Regions from separate parts of the Bacillus safensis genome, predicted to be linked through region 2. Evidence: riboswitches for the same ligand, from Rfam matches in the RefSeq annotation. Region 2 holds a riboswitch; the other holds the start of a gene.
The links. Region 2 has a riboswitch for S-adenosylmethionine ahead of AAYR28_RS18065 (5-methyltetrahydropteroyltriglutamate--homocysteine S-methyltransferase). Riboswitches for the same ligand answer to the same signal wherever they lie in the genome.
Positions count from the first base shown of each region.

Region 1 (11,925 bases), 1.2 Mb from region 2:
AAAGTGAGAGACAGCGGGCATCACGTCTGTATATCAACAGGCCGGCCATTTCGTTCCAGCTCTCCTTATTATCAGCAATTACAGCTTGATTCACCCATTGTGAATTTTAACGGAGCGTTTGTCCATCATCCTCTTGATGAAAAATGGGGCAGATTTCATACGTCACTTGATCTTCAAGTAGTCAAACAGCTTGTAGACATTAGTGAAGAATATAAAGTGCATAATGTCTTAGCTGAAGTGTTAGACGATTTGTATTTCCATTATCATGATGAAAAACTCATTGATATCTTTAATATGAATGCAAACAAAGTCACTGTTGGAGACCTTAGGGACAACCTTGGAGAGAATGTGACGAGCGTGTTAATTCATGCAAAAGAAGAGGACGTCGGAGCCATTCGAAGCTATTTATCAGATGTTCATGCAGAAGTGATTGATCACAGGCGCTGGGCTGCCCCGTGGCACGTGATTGAAATCATTAAAACAGGCATGAACAAAGCCGTTGGACTGCAAAAGATCAGTGATTATTACGGTGTTCCTAAGGAGCGGATTGTGGCATTCGGAGATGAAGACAATGATTTAGAAATGCTTGAATTTGCTGGATGCGGTGTAGCAATGGGCAACGGAATTGATGCCGTGAAACGTGTCTCAAATGAAGTCACTGATACAAATGAACAAGACGGGATTGCAAAGTTTCTAACGAATTACTTCTCGCTTTAATTTTTCCATTCATACATAGCAGATGGAAGCGGGCATACTACCGTTAGACAGGTTGTCCTGTCAGCTTGTGTAAAGGGGCGGATTCCGAATGGGTAAAAGAAGCAAATCGAAACGCTTTATACAACAAGGTAAAGATTCAGTCAGTCTTCATGACGCACGTTTTCCTTATCGTTCGACACTTGAAGAAGCGTCAGACAGAGGGAATATGAAGACTGATGCTTCTGGAGGTTCATTGTGAGAAACGAACTTTTTGATCAAGCCAAATCGTTTACTGAAGAAGCTCTTACTTCTTCATTTTCATCTGGGTTAGAGCGTCAGCAGGCAGTCAAGCGAGCGAAAAATGCCGTTTCCTCTGCATTTGCCAATTCGACAGATGCAGAAAGAAACCAGCTGCATACCTTCCAAGACTTGCTCGATGATCTCTAACATAAAAAAGCTGTTCACCTAATGTGGACAGCTTTTTCTGATACCCTCGCTTATTTGACTTGGAATGTTTTCTTCTCCGTGATTTGTTTCAGCCCTTCTGCTTTTCCTTTAAACGTTACGACTGCTTCGTATGTTCCGGGCTTTACACCGTTTGACCATGTATCTTGAAAATCATAGGCCTCGCCTTTTTTCAGCACAAAAGTTTGGATGACCTGTGTGAACATACGGTCTTTCGAATAGCGGTATTGTTCATTCCCGTTTTCGTCATACACACTAAGCTCGAATTTTTGGCTTGTGTTAAAAGTAAATTCAAAATCTCGATCTGATTCATTTTTCAGTGACATGTTAAATTGAACTGAAGAACCTTTCTGGACGGGGTCTACTGTGAGCTCAACCGTTTTTTCTCCCATTTGACCGGATACCTCCTTGTCTGGTTCATCCTTTTTTTGTTGTCCACAAGCGGCTAAAACCAATAGAATGAGAAGAAGCACAAACCCTTTTTTCATCTGCTACCCACCTTTTAATCTCGTCTGAAAAATCCAAGAATATTGGTTGTCTGCACAATATTTGTAAAGGCTTTTGGATCGACTTCTTTAATAATTTGTTCAAGTTCATAAAGCTCATACCTTGTAATAACGATCACCATCATTTCCTTTTGCTCGTTGGTGAATGCGCCTTTTGCAGGTACAGTCGTAATGCCTCTGACCATTTTTCCGTAAATGGCTTCTTTGATTTCATCTGCTTTCTTCGTGACAATCATCGCGGTCAGCTTCTCATGTCTTGTATGGATGGCATCAATGACCCTTGTGGTCACATATAATGTGACAAGGGTATATAATGCTTTCTCCCAACCTTGTAATAATCCTGCTGTAAAAATGATGATTCCATTTAAAATGAAGAAATACGTGCCAACTGGTTTATCCTTCCACTTCGCTAAAACCATAGCAACAATGTCGAGTCCGCCTGTCGATGCCCCGTATTTGAGCGTAATCCCAATCCCTACTGCGGATATGACACCGCCAAACACAGCATTTAATAAAATATCGTGGGAAACACTCGTTTCTGGTAAAATGCCAAGGAAAATGGTCGTCAGTGCAACACTGATGATGCTGTACAAAGTAAAGGAACGGCCAACTTTCATCCAGCCTAAAATGCCGACTGGAATGTTTAAAATAAATAATAGAATCCCTGTTGATACATAAAATGGCGCATATTGATCGATTAAGCTGGATAACAGCTGGGCTACCCCTGTAAAACCGCTTGCATATACGTCAGCTGGGATTAAAAATAAATTCAGTCCAATCGCATTGAGTAATGCACCAATAACGACGACAATGAGTTTTTTTGCTTCTCCAATGAACATGTTGTCATTCCTCCACTTACCATTCTCTCTATGGTTTTCCCTAAAATTTAGAATTTGAACACGAAAAGATGATTTCTATGATATAGTTAGGCTAAAAAGATGTAAAATATGGCTTATTTTTTAGAAAGAAGGGATTTATATGACTGTTCATATCATAGCAGACAGTGCTGCTGATCTGCCTCTTTCTTATTATGATGAACATAACATAACGCTCATTCCGCTCCGCGTATTGCTTGGCGAGCAGGAATTTGAGGATTTGATCACCATTGAACCAAAACAAGTATTTGATGCGATGAGACAAGGAGCCAGTCCAAAAACGTCACAGGCTTCACCAAACCGGATCAAGGAAACCTTTGTTTCTGCCGCTCAAACCCATACATCTGCTATCTATGTCGCTTTTTCATCAGAGCTTTCAGGTACATACCAGACAGCTGTGATGATGGCAAACGAAGTGAAGGAAGAATACCCTGATTTTGATTTACGAATCATTGATTCTAAATGCGCTTCACTCGGCTATGGGCTTGCTGTCAAACACGCTCAATCACTTGCCATTGACGGAAATACAATACAAGAAATTGAAACGTCTGTAAAGCATTTTTGTGAATCTTTACAACATATTTTTACTGTAGACGATTTATCGTATTTAGCAAGGGGCGGAAGAATCAGTAAAGCGTCCGCATTTGTTGGCGGTTTGTTAAGTATTAAGCCCATTTTACATGTCGAAGATGGAAAACTCATCCCGCTTGAAAAAATCCGCGGACGTAAAAAACTGCTGAAACGCATTATTGAACTAATGAAAGAACGCGGAACGGATTGGTCGAACCAAACGGTCGGTATTAGTCATGGTGATGATCCTGCACTGGCGGAAGACATGAAACAGCTGATCGAAGCCGAATTTCATCCAAAGGAAATTGATATTCAAATCATCGGTGCCGCTGTTGGGTCCCATTCAGGGCCTAGCACGCTTGCGATCTTTTTTACAGGCAAATGATCATAAAAAGCACCCTTCCCTGACACAACACGGGAAGGGTGCTTTTCTTATGAAAGTTTAAATCGCTGGACGGTTTCATTTAACCTCGCCGTCATACTCATCAATTCTTCGACCTGTTTGTTCATTTGATGGAACGATTGCAGCTGTTCATTGGCTGAGGCAGAAATTTCTTCGCTGCCAGCTGCTGTTTCTTCTACAACTGCACTAATATTTTCAATCGAGTGCAGCACTTGTCCGCCAAGTTCTGTTGATTGCATAATTTGGTCATTTAAGACCGCCATTTCTTGTTTAATATGCTGCGCTTTTGTTTCTATATCTTCAAAGGAGTGTGAGGTTTTGTCCATCGCATCCTGCTGCTGAAGTGAAAGTTTGACCCCTTCTTGAACAGTTTGACTAATGGATTGAATGCCTCTTTCAATATGACTGACCATGTCAAAGATTTGTCTTGTTGCATTAGACGATTCATCAGCAAGCTTGCGAATTTCATCTGCTACAACGGCAAAGCCTTTTCCAGCTTCGCCTGCTCTTGCCGCTTCAATGGCTGCGTTTAAGGAAAGCAGGTTTGTTTGGTCCGCAATGTCAGAAACCGTTTTGGCCATGGCCGAGATTCCGCTGGCGTATTGCGTAAATTCTCCTGCTGATTCTTCGATTTGTCTCGTGGCATGTGTATTTTTTTCAATCGCTGTTTTTGTTTCTGTTAACGTGTGCTTTCCGCTTTCTACGGCTTCGATGGCATCCTCTGTACTGCGGATGACCGTTTGCGAGCGTTCTGAATTTTTACGTCCATGCTGGTCCATTTTCTCAATCAAGCTGACGCCGTGCTGGAGATCTTCTGAAATCGCTTGTGACCCATTGGCCATTTCGTCTGTCGAAACAGATACTTGATTCGCAGACTCCATCATCTTTTTGTTTTCATCATTCAGGTGGATCGAGAATGTCTCTACTCGGCTTGAGACATTGCTGATTTCTTTAATCAGACTAATCAGCTGATCTGTCATTTGATTAAAGGATTCATTCAAGCCGCCGATTTCATCCTTGCGCTGAATATCCATCCGCTCCACAGCAAGATTGCCTTCTGCGATCTGCTTTGCTCTGTAGGATAGTGATTTGATGGGTGTCACGATGGATCGCGTTAATCCAATATTCAAAAAGACAGCAATGACAATCAGTGTGAGTGCTGAGACGAGTGCACTTGTGATAATCCATTGGACATTGTCTGCTGCAGCCTCTAGATTTTGTTTATACGCTTCTTCTGCCCTTTTATTCATCGTATGCACATCGTTTAAAACGCCATCAATTCTTGCTGCCACACGTCTTGCATCCGATGCGTTTTTTTCACCAATGGCGTTGTTTGCTTCCTTGGTCCACGTGTCAAATTTTGAATTTAACCTTGTTAATGCCTCTTTGTTCATATTTCCTGCATGTTTGTTTAGCGTTTGCAGCTGCTTTTTTGCTGTAGAAATATCGTTTTGAACGATCTCTAGCTGTTCATCTGAGAGTGTCATCGAATAATTGGTCATGGCTTGCTCGACACTTTCAAAGCTTGCCTTCGTTTTTTGTACGTTTAATAAGGTTTGCACATCTGTCTCATTTGATGATTGGATCTTTGTCATGCTGACAATGATAAAGGCGATGACGCCAACTGCTAAAAGAAGTGAAATAAGTGAGTTAAGTAAAATTTTGACGCGTAAGCTCATGATGCGTCCCCCTCTTCTTTTAGAAGCGTCTGCTTCAGACCATTTAATTTTTTGGTCAGTGTCTCAGCATTTTTCAGGATCCGGATTTTTGCCATATCGATTCCATCATTGCTTAAGTCATAGACAACATGTCCGCTTTTCATTTGATTGTTCTTGACGAGCTGTTCACTGAATTGATAGACCACTTCATCGACTTTTTTCACCATAGACGAAATGACCGCTTTTTCAGCAGTATAGTACTGATCGCTGTCTACACCAATGGCATATTTACCCTGCGCCTGCGCTTCTTTTAATACACCGACACCTGTATAACCGGCTGCCGCATATAAAACGTCTGCTTTCTTTTTGATCATGTCTTTGGCTATTTTACTACCCTTGCCTGCATCACTAAACGTACCGGCATAGGTGGATAATATCTTGATTTTCGGATTGACTGATTTGGCGCCTTTTTGAAATCCTTTTTCAAAACGATGAATGACATCTGCGTCAACACCGCCAACAAATCCAATGACATCGCTTTTCGTTGTCATTGCAGCAAGTGCTCCCGCTAAATAGCTGCCTTGCTCTTCTTTAAACGTCACAGAGGTCACATTTTTCAGCTCAGATACAGCATCGATCAAAAGGAACTGCTTCTTCGGATATTTCTTTGCGACTTTTTCCAGGTCTTCTTGCATACTGAAACCTACACCAATGACAAGATCATTTCCATCTTTTACGAGTTCTGTCAGCCCTTTTTCATATGTATCAGTTTCTGCAATTTCTCTATAATCAAATTCAATGCCAAGCTCATCACGTGCTTTTTCTAATCCTTTAAATGATGAATCGTTAAATGATTGATCACCAAGACCATCATCTGTGAGCATAACGCCAATATGCTTCGCAGTTGATTTTGGCGCCCCCTCCTGTTGATTACCGCATGCGGCGAGCACCATAAGCATGGCTGCCATCAGAAGTAATGAAATCTTCACTTTCATCCAAAAACACACTCCTTTTATCATCCTTACTCCTTTTTTATCGGATTTGAGAGGCGTTGTTTCAATGATTAGTGAAGGTTTTTCATGACTTTTTTCACAGAAAAAATCCATTATTTAAGACAAAAATAAAAAAGTGAGCAAATGCTCACTTTTTCTCGTATGTCCAGCCTTCTTTTTGGTAAACTAAATCATTTTTCATGAGATGACCTAGTGCTCGTTTAAAGGCTGCCTTGCTCATTTGAAATCTTTCGCGGATATCCTCTGGATCACTTTTGTCCCCATAAGGCATGGCGCCGTTTCTTGTTCTCATATAGGTTAAAATTTCTTCTGCATCGACAGATAGTGCATCCTGTTTTCTAGGAAGCAGAGAAACGTTCACCGTTCCGTCCTCTTTCACTGCAATGACGCGTCCTGTCACGGTCGATCCTAATCGTGGCTCTTCCTTTCGTTCCGTGCGGTGAATAAACCCACGCACGCCTGTATCTGTCAGCATAAAAGAACCTGTCGCAATTAAACGATAGATTGTTCCAGTGATTTCTTTGTTCATTAAGGTTTCTGGTGCCTCTGTGAACAATTCACTGATCACGTCTTCTGTGGCTGGTTTTGCGAACATTCTGCCGTAGCTTGTGACTTTCAGCATACAGTAGAGTTTGTCTCCTTTTTTCGGCCATGCTTCCTCAAAAGGCGGGAGGTGTTCTGTTGCAACAAGTGCATCCTTTGACAGCCCAACATCAACAAATGCGCCCATGTCTTCTACCACGTCCACGACTTCTACCCAGTCGTATGTATGTGCGTTAATTGTAGGTATTTTCATCGTAGCAGCGAGTCTTTCTTCATGATCTACATATAAGTAGACCTCTACTTCATCTCGGTCACCAATATCTTCTGTCATTTCACTGCGGTGTAAGAGGACCGAATCTTCACCGTCTGTCAAAAAGTAGCCGTATTCCATTTCATTCTCTATTTGCAAGGTCAGTTGCTCACCTGGTCTCATGTTCTCTTCCTTCCTATCTGCCCATAAAAGAGCGTTCGTTCATCTTTTGATTCACTCTATTCTACTATACTTCTTCCTGCATGAACATCTCTAGTTCTGTTAGCTAAAGTGGACAAACTGGACACGATTTATACGGCTGGCGGCTTTACTCTTTGATAAAGTTTTCTTCTTCTGCTATTTGCATGATAAAATAGACGCAATATCTAAACTTGGAGGTCATGTGTGATGGCAAAAGAAAGCTCATTTGACATTGTATCGAAAGTTGAACTGCCTGAAGTGCAAAACGCTGTTCAAGCAGCACTGAAAGAAATTAAAAACCGTTATGATTTTAAAGGAAGTAAAAGTGATATTTCTCTCGAAAAAGAAGAGCTTGTCCTCATTTCTGATGATGACTTCAAACTTGAGCAGTTAAAAGATGTGCTTGTGACAAAGCTGATCAAACGAAATGTTCCAACTAAAAACATCGATTACGGAAAAACTGAGCATGCCCTAGGCGGTACAGTACGCCAGCGTGCGAAGCTGATCAGCGGGATTGATCAAGACAACGCCAAAAAGATCAACGCGCTTATCAAGCAGTCAGGCATCAAAGTGAAATCACAATTTCAGGATGACCAAGTGCGTGTGACAGGGAAAAATAAAGATGATTTACAAGAGGTGATTTCTCTTATGCGCAAGGCCGATTTGCCGATTGATGTCCAATTTATAAATTTTCGATAAATTTCAAATTTTCCATTGATTATTTCTGCATTTTTCGTTACAGTTGATGGAAGTTCAATTCATTGACATGTTCATATTGCTTTCTTATCAAGAGAGGCAGAGGGACTGGCCCTGTGAAGCCTCAGCAACCGGTGTAGTAGAAATCTATTTTCTATGACCAAGGTGCTAAATCCAGCAAGCAACTGCTTGGAAGATAAGGAGAAGAATTACGATACAGCCAAAAAGTCTTCTTCTTATCAGAAGGCTTTTTTTGTTACATAGAAATAAGGAGGAATACAATGGGCCTATTACAAGACTTACAAAACCGCGTACTGATAGCTGACGGAGCGATGGGAACACTTTTATACTCTTACGGCATTGACCGCTGCTTTGAAGAATTAAATTTATCGAAAGAGGATGAAGTGAAACGCGTGCACGAAGCATATGTGCAGGCAGGCGCTGACATCATCCAAACGAACACATACGGTGCGAATTATATTAAACTATCCCGCTACGGCTTAGAGGAAGAAACGAAACGCATCAATACAAAAGCGGTACAAATTGCAAAAGCAGCCGCAGGCTCTGCTTATGTACTCGGAACAATTGGCGGCATTCGAACGTTTAACAAAAATGCTTACTCTATAGAAGAAATCAAACGAAGCTTTAGAGAGCAGCTGTACATCCTATTAAATGAAGAGCCTGACGGATTATTGCTTGAAACATATTATGATATAGAAGAAGCGAAGGCTGTTCTCCAAATTGCCCGCAAAGAAACGACTCTTCCGATTGTCATGAACGTCTCAATGCATGAACAAGGCGTTTTGCAGGATGGTACCCCGCTGAAGGATGGTTTATCTGAGTTATCATCTCTTGGTGCAGATGTTGTCGGCATCAACTGCAGGCTGGGCCCTTATCACATGATTCAGGCACTTGAAGGCGTTCCACTTTTGGAAAATTCGCATTTATCTGTCTATCCTAACAGCAGTCTCCCCTCACTTGAAGCAGGCAGACTCGTCTATGATACCGATAACGATTATTTCCGAAAAAGTGCACTTGAATTTAGAAATCAGGGCGCACGTATTATCGGAGGCTGCTGCGGAACAACACCTCAGCATATTAGCGCAATGGCTGAAGCGGTCAAAGATTTAGCACCGATCACTGAAAAAGAAGTGAAGGTGTTAAAAGAAGAAATCATTTCCATCCAAGATCAGCGCACTGAGCCAGGTCTTGATGAGCTGGCTGTGAAAAAACGATCGATTATCGTAGAGCTTGATCCGCCGAAGAAGCTGAACTTCGAAAAATTTCTCGTTGCTGCAAATGAATTAAAGAATGCTGGCATTGATGCATTGACGTTAGCCGATAATTCTCTTGCGACTCCGCGCATTAGCAATGTCGCTTGCGGCGCATTATTAAAGCAGCAGCTCGATATGCGTTCTCTTGTTCATATCACATGCCGCGACCGTAATTTGATTGGGCTTCAATCTCATTTAATGGGGCTCGACACCCTTGGATTAACCGATATTTTAGCGATCACAGGCGATCCATCTAAAATTGGAGACTTCCCAGGTGCAACATCTGTGTATGATTTAACCTCCTTTGATTTGATTCGTCTCATCAAACAGTTTAACGAAGGCCTTTCTTTCTCAGGAAAGCCCCTTGGCAAAAAGACCAATTTTTCAGTGGCTGGCGCGTTTAACCCAAATGTGCGCCATATTGATAAAGCGGTGAAACGTCTTGAGAAAAAAATCGAATACGGTGCTGATTATTTTATTTCACAGCCTGTTTATTCTGAGGAACAGCTTGTGAAAATTCATGAGGAAAGCCGCCACTTGGATAAACCGATTTATATCGGCATTATGCCGTTAACAAGCAGCCGAAATGCAGAGTTTATTCATCACGAAATTCCAGGCATCAAATTATCTGATTCTATTCGTGACATTATGGCCAAAGCTGGCGAGGATAAAGAAAAGCAGCGAGCAGAAGGCTTAGCGATTGCCCGCTCTTTATTAGATACAGCCTGCGAATTGTTTAATGGCATTTATTTAATTACTCCTTTCCTTCGATCAGATTTAACAGCAGAACTGACCACCTACATCCATCAGAAAGAAAAGGAGTCTAACGTCCATGTCACCTATCACTGAACAGCTCAAAAAACGCATCCTCGTCCTTGATGGGGCAATGGGCACAATGATTCAAAACGCCAACCTGACAGCAGAGGACTTTGGCGGAGAAGAGTATGAGGGCTGTAACGAGTATTTGAATGTGACAGCCCCTCACATCATCTCTAAGATCCATAGGGAGTACCTTGAAGCAAGTGCTGACCTCATTGAAACAAATACGTTCGGCGCGACAAAGCTCGTCCTTGACGAATATGGGCTTGGGCACCTTGCCTATGAACTCAATGTTCGAGCTGCGCAGCTGGCAAAGGCAGAAGCTGACCGTTTCTCCACACCAGAAAAGCCTCGTTTTGTTGTAGGCGCAATGGGCCCGACAACGAAAACATTATCTGTAACAGGCGGCACAACCTTCAGTGAGCTCGTCAGAAATTATGAAGAGCAGGCCCGCGCTCTGATTGACGGAAAGTGTGATGCCCTTCTTTTAGAAACAAGCCAAGATATGCTGAATGTAAAAGCTGGATTCAAAGGGATTCAGGAAGCCTTTCAGCAAACGGGCATCCAATTACCACTCATGGTATCAGGAACGATTGAACCGATGGGCACCACCCTTGCTGGTCAGGATATTGAAGCCTTTTATATTTCTCTTGAGCATATGAAACCAATCAGTGTGGGCCTTAACTGTGCGACTGGTCCAGAATTTATGACAGACCACATCCGCACGCTCTCCTCCATTGCAAAGTCAGCGGTGAGCTGCTATCCGAATGCTGGTCTCCCAGATGAAGAAGGCCAATATCACGAATCCCCTGCCTCTCTTGCTAAAAAAATCGCCGCCTTTGCTAAGGAAGGCTGGTTAAATATTGTCGGCGGCTGCTGCGGGACTACACCTGCGCATATTCAAGCATTGTCAGATGAAGTACGCACGCTTCAGCCGCGTCATATCAACCGCGAATCACCGCAGCATACCGTATCAGGAATTGAGCCTCTTATTTATGAGGATTCGATGCGTCCTCTTTTTGTAGGCGAACGGACCAATGTCATTGGTTCTCGCAAATTCAAACGGCTCATTGCGGAACAAAAGTTTGAAGAAGCAGCAGAAATTGCTCGTGCTCAAGTGAAAAATGGCGCTCACGTCGTTGATGTGTGTCTCGCCGATCCAGACCGTGATGAGGCAGCAGACATGGAAGGCTTTTTACAAGAAGCCATGAAAAAGGTGAAAGCCCCTTTTGTCATTGATTCAACGGATAAACACGTGATTGAAAAGGCACTCACCTACTCTCAAGGGAAAGCCATCATCAATTCCATCAACCTTGAGGATGGCGAGGAACGCTTTGAAGAGATTCTTCCTCTTGTGAAGCTATATGGCGGTGCACTTGTTGTTGGCACGATTGATGAAATAGGAATGGCGGTGACAGCAGAACGAAAACTTGAAATTGCTGTACGTTCTCACGATCTGCTAACGAAGAAGTATGGTATTCCCGCAAGTGACATCATTTTTGATCCGCTTGTCTTTCCCGTAGGCACTGGAGACGAGCAATATATTGGCGCCGCTGAAGAAACGATCAAAGGCATTAAAATGATTAAGGAAACCCTGCCTGAGTGCCTCACCATTTTAGGCATCAGCAACGTATCTTTCGGACTTCCGCCTGTTGGCAGAGAAATTTTAAATGCCGTTTATTTGTATCACTGCGTGCAAGCAGGGCTTGACTATGCCATTGTCAATACAGAAAAGCTTGAACGCTTCGCTTCCATTCCAAAGGAAGAAATCAAACTAGCTGAAACCTTGCTTTATGAAACAAATGATCAAACACTGGCTGAATTCACCCAATTTTACCGCGGCAAAAAGAAAACGGAGAAAAAACCAAAGATCTCCTTATCACTTGAAGAAAGGCTGGCGCTCTATGTCGTCGAGGGAACGAAAGAAGGTCTCGTCGATGACCTATCCCTTGCTTT
Region 1 is NZ_CP154909.1:1,049,974-1,061,898, reverse strand. Features, by position in the region: gene AAYR28_RS05315 (Cof-type HAD-IIB family hydrolase) at 1-717, shown strand, start outside; gene AAYR28_RS05310 (hypothetical protein) at 806-955, shown strand; gene AAYR28_RS05305 (DUF3813 domain-containing protein) at 952-1,143, shown strand; gene AAYR28_RS05300 (BsuPI-related putative proteinase inhibitor) at 1,194-1,649, opposite strand; gene AAYR28_RS05295 (YitT family protein) at 1,664-2,506, opposite strand; gene AAYR28_RS05290 (DegV family protein) at 2,646-3,497, shown strand; gene AAYR28_RS05285 (methyl-accepting chemotaxis protein) at 3,545-5,194, opposite strand; gene AAYR28_RS05280 (BMP family lipoprotein) at 5,191-6,168, opposite strand; gene AAYR28_RS05275 (CvfB family protein) at 6,314-7,162, opposite strand; gene AAYR28_RS05270 (YajQ family cyclic di-GMP-binding protein) at 7,388-7,879, shown strand; SAM riboswitch class I at 7,961-8,079, shown strand; gene AAYR28_RS05265 (bifunctional homocysteine S-methyltransferase/methylenetetrahydrofolate reductase) at 8,158-9,999, shown strand; gene metH (methionine synthase) at 9,983-11,925, shown strand, end outside.
Region 1: linked by a shared signal. The riboswitch ahead of AAYR28_RS05265 (bifunctional homocysteine S-methyltransferase/methylenetetrahydrofolate reductase) and the one ahead of AAYR28_RS18065 (5-methyltetrahydropteroyltriglutamate--homocysteine S-methyltransferase) in region 2 are both predicted to bind S-adenosylmethionine.

Region 2 (11,925 bases):
AGAAATAGAGAGGATGAACGTAAGCGAATGTCACAGAGAATTGATAACATAATAGACGCTTTACCAATCATTGGACTTGCTATGAGAGAGCAGCTAACCTTTTCTGTTTTAGGGAAAGAGAAGGTTCTTTATTATCAGCAGCATGGGAATATTGATTTAGGATTTAAAGCTGGTGATGCACTAGATGCTGGATTCCAAAACTTTGCGATGTTGAAAAATGGGAGAGAACCATCGTTTATTCAAATTCCAAAAGAAGTATACGGGATTCCAATGGATATCGTAGCCGTTCCAATTTCTGATGAATCAGGTCAAGTGGTTGCTGCCTTCTGTGTGGCATATGACCAAACGAATCAACAACGATTAGATCACATCATGACGGAGAGCAACGAAGCTTCCGAAAAACTAGTCGCAATGGTACAGCAGGTTGCCGCACATTCAGAGGAACTACAAGCGACAAGTGAACAAATTCTACAAAATACGAAAACCACTGTCGAAAATTCCTCTAAAATCAATCAAGTGTCCAATCTCATCAAAGGTATCTCTGATCAAACGAACTTACTTGGACTCAACGCATCAATAGAAGCTGCAAGAGTAGGGGAAGCAGGAGCAGGTTTTGGAGTGGTCGCAACAGAAGTGAGAAAGCTGTCAACTCACGCGAAACAAGCGACGACTGATATTGAAACAGCCCTAAAAGATGTGCAGGGATCGATCAAAGGAATGGAAGAAGAAATTGCGCAAATTGTCGCTTCCTCTGAGCATCAGGCAGAGCTAGTAGGCACTTTCACAAAAATTATTGAAGGTCTTCACGAAACAAACGAAACGATGAAAGCATTAGCAAACGACTTAGTAAACTATCAAGTGAAATAAAAGAACGACAAAACCTCCAGCTGAATCGGAGGTTTTTTTACATTTTAAGAAGAGAAACTTGTTAGGATTTTGACCGATTTATCACTGACAGCCAGGGTACACTTCTGTATGATAGAAAAAGAGAGACAAGTTTTGGCATTAGACCTATTCATAAGGAGGAAGATCATCGTGACACAATCAGCGAAGCTGCAGGAAATACTTGCACCCTACCGTCCGTTGTTAGATGAAACGGAAAAACCAATGATTCAATTACAGATGAAACAAGGAAAAACAGGACCATACGACAGCAAAATAGCTGGTGATCCTTACTTCCCCAAAAACGACGAATATCCAGTTGACGGCGAAGGACATCCTATGAAACTTTTGGCCCAAATTAATTTCGGCCAGCTGCCCAAGCTGAAGGATTATCCAGAAACAGGACTTTTGCAAGTATTTATTTCTGTGCATGATGATCTTTATGGGATGAATATTGACCATAAAACAGAGCAAAAAGATTTTCGCATCAAATTTATTGAGGAACCTTTCTTGGCAGAAGAAGAGTTAATGACTGATTTTTCTTTTGTGGAAATTCCAGATGATTTTTATTTTCCTGTGACGAAGGAAGGTGCGATCACAGGTGAATTATCAAGCGAAACGATCAGTGTAGGAGATTTCCGCTTTGAAAAAGTCACAGGAAAGAACAGCTGGGACCTATTCGAAGATGCAGATGGTGTTAATGGCGATGAAGCAGATGCCCTGCTGGATGAGTTTTATGAAACAGCGAGTGGCTTTGGTCACAAATTGGGCGGGTATCCAGGGTTTACACAAGAAGATCCGCGTACCTATGTAGATCAAGAACATACCGTTCTGTTATTACAAATTGACTCAGATGATGAAGTAGATCTGATGTGGGGAGATTGCGGTATTGCCAACTTTTTTATCAAACCAGAAGACCTTAAACGAAGAAATTTCGAGAATGTCGTCTATAATTGGGACTGCTCTTGATTTTGTAAAATACACACTTTAAACACTCTTTTTAGAGTGTTTTTGTGTATTTTTTTAGACTTTTTTGCCCCTATTTCGTCATTTTTGAGAGGTAATATGTCATTCTTTCTAGTTGACCGTATCAAAAAAAAATGTAAAATCATCTTAAAGTCCTCTTTTTTGAAAATAATAATAACATGACATATGAATCAACGATAAAATGCTCGAAAAAGCGGAATGTACTGGGGGGTATCAATTGATCATTTCTAAAGTAATCAATAATAATGTTGTCAGTGCGTATGATGACGAGCAGCATGAGCTGGTCATTATGGGCAGAGGGATCGCGTTTCAAAAGAAAAGCGGAGACCCGATTGACGAAGAACGAATCGAAAAAGTATTTTCTATTCAAAATAAAGATATATCAGAAAAATTCAAAACCCTGCTTTATGATATTCCAATCGAGTATATGCAAGTGTGTGAGGCGATTATTGAGCATGCGAGAACAACCCTTAACAAAAATTTAAATGACAGCATCTATGTGACGCTGACGGATCATATCACCTTTGCCATTGAACGTCATCAAAAAGGAATGGACATCAAAAATGCCTTGCTCTGGGAAATCAAACGGCTGTATAAAGATGAGTTCAGATGCGGTCTAGAAGCTATTCGGATCATTGAGGACAAGCTGAGCATCCATCTTCCTGAGGATGAAGCCGGCTTTATTGCCATGCATATTGTCAATGCAGAGCTCAATGAAGAAATGCCAAACGTTATTCAAATCACCAAACTCATTCAAGACATTTTAAACATCGTTAAGTATCACTTTCAAATTGATTTGGACGAGGAATCATTAAATTATTTCCGTTTTGTTACGCATTTGAAGTTTTTTGGTCAGCGTCTGTTTAACGAAACACAGATGGAAAATCAAAACGAGTTTCTGTATGAAGTGGTAAAAGAGAAAAACACCGCAGCTTTTCAGTGCGCAGAAAAAATTAACGATTATGTTCAAAAAGAATACAACCGAAGTCTCATAGAAGATGAAATGCTATATTTAACTTTGCATATAGACAGAGTAATAAAAAGAAAATAAATTCAAAAAAGAAAGCGTTGACATCACAAAATTAACATGATAATTTATAACTATAAACTAAATAACCACAATCTTTTAGGATTGTTACTGGTCAAGCAGGCAAAACCTAAATCATTGTCCCTATCTATGATAAGGCGTGATTTAGGTTTTTTTATATCTAAAGACTTATAAAAATTAAATAACGATCAATCGCTATGAAGGATTGTTACTGGTTAAGCAGGCAAAACCTAAATATCGATTAATGTCTGAATCGCTATTTCTCGGACATTAATGGATGTTTAGGTTTTTTCTATATCAAGATGAAATCAACGATTGGAGGGTAATACAATGAACCACAAACAAACAGCAAAAGAAGTGCTAGAACTTGTCGGCGGTGAAAAGAATGTTAAGCAAGTTACGCATTGTATGACAAGACTTCGCTTCAACTTATACGATGAAAGCAAGGCAGATAAAGAGAAGCTGCAATCAACAGACGGCGTCATGGGCGTGAATCAAAGCGGAGGCCAATATCATGTCATTATCGGCAATGATGTCTCAAATGTCTATCAAGCGATGATCGCTGACTCAGGTCTATCATCTGATGTAAAGTCAGGCGGTACAGAAGAAGCGTCAAAGCAAAATGTGATATCAAAGCTTTTCGATTTTATCTCTGGTGTCTTCACACCGATTCTTCCAGCCATCGCTGGGGCCGGTATGATCAAAGGGATTTTGGCACTGATGCTCACATTCCAGTGGATATCAGATAAAAGCAGTACGTATGCGATTTTAACAGCCATTGGAGATGGAGCCTTTTACTTCTTACCGATTCTGCTTGCTGTAAGCGTAGCCAAAAAAATTGGCACAAATCAGTATATCGCGGCTGCCATTGCAGCAGCAGCACTGCACCCGCAGTTAACCGCTTTACTGGGCGCGGGAAATACAGAATTTCTAGGCTTGCCAGTGGTTGCCGTTGTGTACTCTTCATCGGTGATTCCAATTCTGCTCACCATCTGGCTCGGTTCATATGTTGAAAGATTCGCAGAAAAATATAGTCCGAAATCATTAAAGATCATCCTTGTTCCAACAGTCACACTTCTAGTCGTTGTACCAGTTATGCTCATCGCGGTTGGACCGCTTGGCGGGATTATCGGAAGTGGCCTTTCAGGTGGAATTGATTTATTGTTCAAACATGCAGGTCTTTTGGCCGGACTCTTGATCGGCGGCTTCATGTCACCATTGATCATTACGGGCATGCACTATGCACTGCTTCCAATCATGATCAACAACATTACGTTAAACGGTTTTGACTTCATTCTTCCAATGATGTTTGTAGCAAATATGGCACAAGCAGGCGCAGCATTCGGTGTCTTCTTAAGATCAAAAAACAAAACATTTAAATCATTGGCGATGTCTACAAGTATCACAGCCTTAATGGGTATTACTGAACCTGCTATGTATGGTGTGAACATGCGATTGAAAAAACCGTTCCTTGCAGCCCTTATTGGTGCAGCAGCAGGCGGCGTGTTCATGTCAATCTTTAAAGTAAAATCATATGTGATATCTGGATCAGCAGGCCTTCCAGGTCTCCCAACATTCATTGGACCAACATTTGTCTACTCAATCATCGGCTTAGTAATCGCCTTTGTCGTAGCAACGATCATGACACTTGTTCTCGGATTCAAAGATGTACCAGTGAAAGATGATACAAAAGCAGACAAACCAGAAGAAAAGAAAGACACAGCAGCACTTCAAAATGAAGTGGTACAAAGCCCGCTTGAAGGTCAACTAAAGCCGCTCAATCAAGTAAATGATGCAACATTCTCTAATGAAATCATGGGTAAAGGTGCAGCCATTGTACCAACAGCTGGGCGTGTTGTAGCACCTTTCAACGGCAAGGTTGAAACCATTTTCCACACAAAACATGCCATTGGTTTGAAGAGTGAACAAGGTACAGAACTTCTCATTCATGTGGGGATTGACACGGTAAAACTTGACGGAAAGTATTTTACAAGTCATGTGCAGTCAGGTGATCTGATTCAAGCAGGAGATGTACTCATTGATTTTGATATCGAGGGCATTCAGCAAGAAGGCTATGATGTCACCACACCTGTTATTGTCACCAACACAAACGATTTTGCACAAGTTGATGCGAAAACAGATGGAACGATTACAGTGAAAGAGACACTGCTTACAGTCAGTGTTGAAGAAAAAGAGGAGGGTATTCAACATGAACAAGTTAGAAAAAACATTTCCTAAAGGTTTCTTATGGGGCGGCGCTGTTGCAGCCAACCAAGTTGAAGGCGCATATAATCAAGATGGAAAAGGCTTATCGACAGCTGATGTATCACCAAATGGTATTATGCACCCATTCGATGAATCAATGAAAGACCTTAACTTATATCATGATGCAATCGATTTCTACCATCGCTATAAAGAAGATATTGCACTCTTTGCAGAAATGGGATTCAAGTGCTTCAGATTATCCATTTCTTGGCCGCGTATTTTCCCAAATGGCGACGATGCGGAACCGAATGAAGCAGGCCTCGCTTTTTATGAAAAAGTATTTGATGAACTGCATAAGCATGGAATTGAGCCAGTTGTCACCATCTCTCACTATGAAATGCCGCTCGCACTTGTGAAAAACTACGGCGGATGGAGAAACCGTAAGCTTGTGGATCTTTATGAAACATACGCGAAAACATTGTTCACCCGCTTTAAAGACAAAGTAAAATATTGGATGACCTTCAATGAAATCAACGTTGTATTACATGCGCCTTTCACTGGCGGCGGACTTGTATTTGAAGAGGGTGATGACGAGAAAAGCATTCAATATCAAGCAGCGCATCACCAATTTGTTGCAAGTGCTTTGGCTGTCAAAGCAGGACACGAAATCATTCCTGATGCGAAAATCGGCTGTATGATTGCAGCGATGACAACTTATCCGTACAGCTCAAGACCAGAAGATATGTTTGCTGCAATTGAGCAAGACCGTAAAACATTATTCTTCTCAGATGTACAGGCAAGAGGTTATTACCCAGGTTACATGAAACGTTATTTCCTTGAAAATGACATCAACATCGAGTTCCAAGAAGGGGACGAAGATATTTTAAGAAACCATACAGTGGACTATATTGGCTTCAGCTATTATATGAGCTTTGTGACAAGTACAGATCCAGAGATTCTTGGACAAGTGACTGGCGGTAACTTATTTGAAGGTGTGAAAAACCCTTATCTAGAAGCAAGTGATTGGGGCTGGCAAATTGATCCGAAAGGACTTCGTACAACACTGAATCAGCTGTATGACCGCTACCAAAAGCCATTGTTTATCGTAGAAAATGGATTGGGTGCTGTCGATCAAGTAGAAGAAGACGGATCCATTCAAGACGATTACCGAATTGATTACCTCAGAAGCCATTTGCTAGAGGCGAGAGAAGCGATTGCAGACGGAGTTGACCTGATCGGTTATACAAGCTGGGGCCCAATTGACCTTGTCAGCGCATCAACGGCTGAAATGAAAAAACGCTACGGCTTCATTTATGTTGACCGTGATAATGAAGGAAACGGTACATTAGATCGAAAGAAAAAGAAAAGCTTCGATTGGTATGAACAAGTGATTGCGACAAATGGTGAACATTTGGATGCATAAAAGAAAAAGACAAACCGCCATACTGCGGTTTGTCTTTTTTTCTTCTCTGAGGGACTACGAAGTCCACACTTGATCAGCAATCTCAATCACATGACGCAGCTTTTCCCATTGCTGCTCTTCTGTTAACAGGTTGCCTTCCTCTGTTGAGGCGAATCCGCATTGTGGACTCAAACAAATTTGGTTAATGTCCACATATTGAGCCGCTTCCTCAATGCGTTTTTTAATCTGTTCAACTGGCTCAAGCTCTCCGTATTTTGAAGTGACAAGGCCTAGTACGATTTGAAGGTTTGGGTTCTTCACATATCGAAGGGGCTCAAATCCGCCAGAACGATCGTCGTCAAACTCTAAAAAGAGACCATCAAGATCTAAGCCGGCAAAAATAGTTTCTGCCGCTGCTTCGTAACCACCTTCAGCTGCCCAAGTTGATTTAAAGTTACCGCGGCAAATGTGCATCGTGATCACCAAATCCTCTGGGCGGTCGGCAACAGCTTCATTGATTGTCTTCGCAAACGATTCACGAAGTTCATCTTCTTCACGGCCAAAGGCTTTGATTTGTTCATGGCCTTTTTCAGAAAAGAACACTGCCCATGCCGTATCATCCAGCTGCAAGTAGCGGCAGCCTGCATCATAAAAAGCACGGATGGCTTTCTTATACGCTTGTGCCACATCATGGTGAAATTCCTCTAAGCTGTCATACACTCCTTCTTCAAGCTTTCCACGGAAAAAGAGCATATTCGGACTTGGAATCGTCATTTTAGCCGTATGATCACCAGCGATGCTGTGAAGGAAACGATAATCCTCCAGCATTGGATGATCTGTAAAATCGATCTTGCCTGTTACCTTGATACCTCTAGCTTTTGTCGTTGTGTTATGGAATTGAATGCCTTGATCTGCTTCAAATCCTTCAACTCCATCGAGTCCTTCAAGAAAGTCAAAATGCCACCATGCACGTCTGAATTCACCATCTGTGACAACCTCTAACCCAATTTCTTTTTGCTTCTCTACAATACGTGTAATTTCTTCGTTTTCAATTTGTCGGAGCTGCTCTGCTGTCAGCGTACCGTCTGCTTTTTGCTTGCGTGCTTCCTTGATGCGCTCTGAACGAAGTAAACTTCCTACTTGATCTGCGCGGAATGGCGGTTTCGTTGTTTTCTTTCCAATGGTTTGTACTTGTGTCATGCTGAATCCCTTCTTTCCTCAGGTTAAAAAATCAAATAAAAAAGCTCTTCCTTAGATAAGGAAGAGCATCATATACTGTGAGAACTCTGCCTTATCTTCAAACAAGCATTTGCTTGCTTAAGGAATTAGCACCATTCTGTTCCTAGGAACAGCGGTTGCCGGGTTTCACAGGGCCAGTCCCTCCACCACTCTTAATAAGGTTACCTTTTGATTCAATTTTCTTAATAAACACAATTATTCAACCTTTTCGAGGAAAAGTCAATGGTTTTTACAATTTAATTTCCTACATGAACAAATCAGCGACAAGAACACCAGCAAGTCCGACAAGTGAAAGCACGGTGACCATCAATGTCCACGTTTTAAAGGTTTGAGCCATTGATAGGTTAAAGTATTCTTTATAAATCCAGAAACCCGCATCATTCACATGAGAGAATGTAATACTTCCCGCACCTGTTGCGATCACCATTAATTCAGGGCTGACACCCGTCAGGCCAATCAGTGGTGCAGAAATGCCAGCCGCCGTGAGACCGGCGACAGTGGCTGATCCTAAAGAGACACGAAGGACAGCAGCAATGAGCCAAGTCAGAAGCAGGGGAGAAAGTGTGCTTCCTTGCATGATCCCTGCAATGTATTGATCGACGCCGCTATCAATGAGCACTTGTTTAAAGGCACCGCCGCCTGCAATAATTAATAGAATCATAGCAATAGAGCCGATAGAATCCGTGATGGACTTCATCACTTCCTGCATGCTCTTTCCTCTTCCAAGCCCAAACGTGTAGATGGCAAGCAGCACTGAGATTAATAGTGCAATCGCCGGTTCGCCTAAAAACTCAGCAGTTGGCAGCAATGGAGAGGATGGGAAGAAAATTTCTAGAAATGCTCTAAATGTCATAAGCAATACAGGCAGAACAGCGGTGAAAATGCTAATGCCGAAGCTAGGCATTTCTTCTTCTGTGAATTCCTTTGGATTAAATAAGTTCTTTGGAATATGTGCGTGCAACTGATCTTTTTTAAATAGTTTCGTAAACAGAAGTCCGCCTACTAAAACAGCAGGAATCGCTAAAATAATCCCAACCAATAAGGTTTGTCCCATGTTTGCCTGAAAGACATTTGCAATGGCAGTCGGTCCTGGGTGAGGGGGGAGGAAGCCATGTGTGGTGATGAGTGCAGCGACGAGCGGCATCCCCACATACAGCACAGGAAGTCTTGCAGCCTGAGCGATCGTAAAGACTAATGGAATTAAGATAATGAATCCGGTTTCATAAAATAGAGCAATTCCAATCACAAATCCAGTCAGCATCGTCGCCCATTGGATTTTTCCGATGCCAAATCGGTCAATGAGTGTCATCGCGATCCGCTGAGCTCCGCCAGAATCAGCCATCAATTTCCCAAGCATCGCACCAAAACCGAGAACGAGTGCGAGATGCCCGAGCGTACTGCCAAGTCCTTTTTCGACGGAAGCGATCGCTTCTAGTGGTGTCATCCCTTCTAACACAGCAACAATTAAAGAGACAATAATCAAAGATATGAAAGCGTTTAACTTAAAGACAACCATGAGTAAAAGCAATAACAAAACGCCAAGTCCTATAAACACTAACGACATGATCTTTCCTCCTTTGTGGTGCATAAGGGGCGCAAACACCCCCTATGCCTTATCCTTCAAGTATGTCTACAGCTTCTTTTAACGTATCCTTTGACCCAACATTTCCCGGGAAAATCACATAAGACATGAAAGGGAATTTGCTTTCTTCTCCTGTTTGCCAAACGGGGATCCCTGGTTTGATTTGACCTGCCACGGTCGCACGTTTCACGCTAAGTCCTCTTGTTCCAATATCGCTGGAGGTAATTCCACCTTTGGCAATAAGATACTTAGGACGAATGGTGAGACGCTGGACAATACTTGTCACAGCATCACTAATCTGTACAGAGAGCTTTAATTCTTCCTCTTGGCGATCATCCCCAAGATCAAGCCGTTCTCTTCTTGTATAAACAGCTACAGATTGACCTGCTGCCAACAGTGCTTCAGTTTGCTGAATGACACGGTCAATTTCTTCGCGAAAGGCATCAGGCTCTAATACGAGGTGGGTATTAAATTCAATAAAAGCTATCTCTTTATCTTGTTGCAGCGCTTTTAATTGTTCTGTTGTTTTTTTCACATGAGAACCGATCATAATGAGACCACCATGCGGGCTTTCTTCTTGGATCAAGGCATCTCTTGTTAATAAGGCTTGATCCCCTATACCGCCAAGTACTTTTGTGAGCGCCGCCGCACTTCTGAACATCAGCTGCTGTCCTGCTTGAATGGCTTCAATGAGAGCGGTGACAAAGACTTTGACATCATCATAGTCCACCGCGTTTACAACCACCTTTTTGAAATCCTTGACACTCATGAGCTGCTGTTTGATTTGATCAATGCGTAAAGCCCGCAGATCAGCTAACGAAATGTAGGTAGTGTTCTCTTTTGTGAACATTCCTTCTGACTTTTCTTCAATCCATTCTCCAAGATGAGAAGATTGAAAGCCGAATGTACGGTCTCTTGCAAATTCTGTGTCACCAGCAGGAATTAATTCGTGTCCTTCCTGTACGTAATGAATATTGTCGATCGTAAAGCGTCCACCTTCTTGGAAAAAAGGAAGAAGGATTTCACCATCGAACTGGCGGGAGCTTTGCTGTTCAATGGTCGTTTTGAGTACTTCAGTTTCAAGCGGAAAGTGTCCGCGAAGAGTAGAATCCCCTCGGCTGACAATGACGAAGTCCTGATTAAGACGTTCAGCCACCTTTACAATGGTTGCTGCGATTGTTTTGTGCGCAGCGGCAGTTTCTTTCTCAGTCATACTGCGTGAATTGGTCAAAATAAAGAACATGCGGCTGTCTTCAAGAAAACCAGCCTCAATGCTTTCTTCTGACCAATCGGTGAAAACAGAGATGCCATGTACGGTTTGAATCCCTGTTGGATCATCGTCTAATACAATGACTTTATGACGAAAGCTGCTCAGTGCTTGTTCGTATGCTGATTGAATGGCCTTTGAATCTGCTTTCGGAATGGCATTTAGTATGTCAGTGCTTTGCTTCATGACCATCTCATCCTTTCTTTACTTCGACATGAGCCATTTTTTCGTAATATTGAACGATGCCTCCATGATCAAGCCCGGATTTCCCGTCCGCTTTGAGGGCGTGGAAGATTTCAAGCAGCTGACTAGAAAGCGGGAGAGGAACACCGATATCATGAGCCGTTTCCATGACGTTGGTTAAATCCTTCAAGTTGATGTCGATGCGTCCGCCAGGTTCAAAATTTCGTTCTAAGATGAGAGGGACCTTTGCATCGAGAACAGCGCTCCCTGCCAGTCCGCCGCGGATGGCTTCATACATTTTGTCAATGGCAATGCCTGATTTAGCAGCTAGAACGAGCGCCTCGGACATGGCCGCAATATTTAAGTTGACGATGATTTGATTGGCAAGCTTCGCTGTTGTCCCGCTGCCATTTGCCCCAACTAATACGACTTCAGTGCCCATTGCAAGCAGGACATCCTTTACTTGCTCAAAGATGGATTCTTCGCCGCCAGCCATGATGGCAAGTGTTCCGTCTATTGCCTTCGGTTCTCCGCCGCTGACAGGTGCATCGATAAATTCCACCTGATGCTGTTTGGCAAGAGCAGCTAAAGCCCTGGAGGTGACAGGAGAAATTGAGCTCATATCTACGATGACAGTGCCAGGTGCAGCTGTCGTTAAAATGCCTTGATCACCTGAAACGACTGCCTCTACATGCTCTCCTTTAGGAAGCATTGTGATGATGATATCGCTTTCAGAAGCTGCCTCAGCTGCTGAAACAGCACCTTTTGCTCCGGCTTCTTGTAACGATCGAACCGCTTCCTCATTTAGGTCAAAAACTGTCAAAGCATGACCAGCTTTTAATAGATTGAGTGCCATAGGTTTTCCCATAATACCTAGTCCAATGAATCCAATCTTCTTTGTCACGTTGTCTGCCTCCTATATAGAAAACCCTTACAAAAAGCGCTTTCTTTTCTTATTGTTAGTATATATACTATCCTTTAAATTTGATAGTAGGAAATAAACTATTGTTCATTTAATGTACATGACGTGATAGGAACGTGTCAACGGAAAATATGATAAAAGTCACAAAAAAAGACCGGAATCAACTCCGGTCTTTTGCGTTTATGTTTTATTTTTAGCTACAGCTAAT
Region 2 is NZ_CP154909.1:3,501,842-3,513,766, reverse strand. Features, by position in the region: gene AAYR28_RS18090 (methyl-accepting chemotaxis protein) at 28-867, shown strand; gene AAYR28_RS18085 (YwqG family protein) at 1,036-1,851, shown strand; gene licT (BglG family transcription antiterminator LicT) at 2,087-2,920, shown strand; gene AAYR28_RS18075 (beta-glucoside-specific PTS transporter subunit IIABC) at 3,248-5,155, shown strand; gene AAYR28_RS18070 (glycoside hydrolase family 1 protein) at 5,127-6,545, shown strand; gene AAYR28_RS18065 (5-methyltetrahydropteroyltriglutamate--homocysteine S-methyltransferase) at 6,600-7,724, opposite strand; SAM riboswitch class I at 7,813-7,925, opposite strand; gene AAYR28_RS18060 (gluconate:H+ symporter) at 8,008-9,327, opposite strand; gene AAYR28_RS18055 (four-carbon acid sugar kinase family protein) at 9,377-10,798, opposite strand; gene garR (2-hydroxy-3-oxopropionate reductase) at 10,806-11,699, opposite strand; gene AAYR28_RS18045 (MurR/RpiR family transcriptional regulator) at 11,898-11,925, opposite strand, start outside.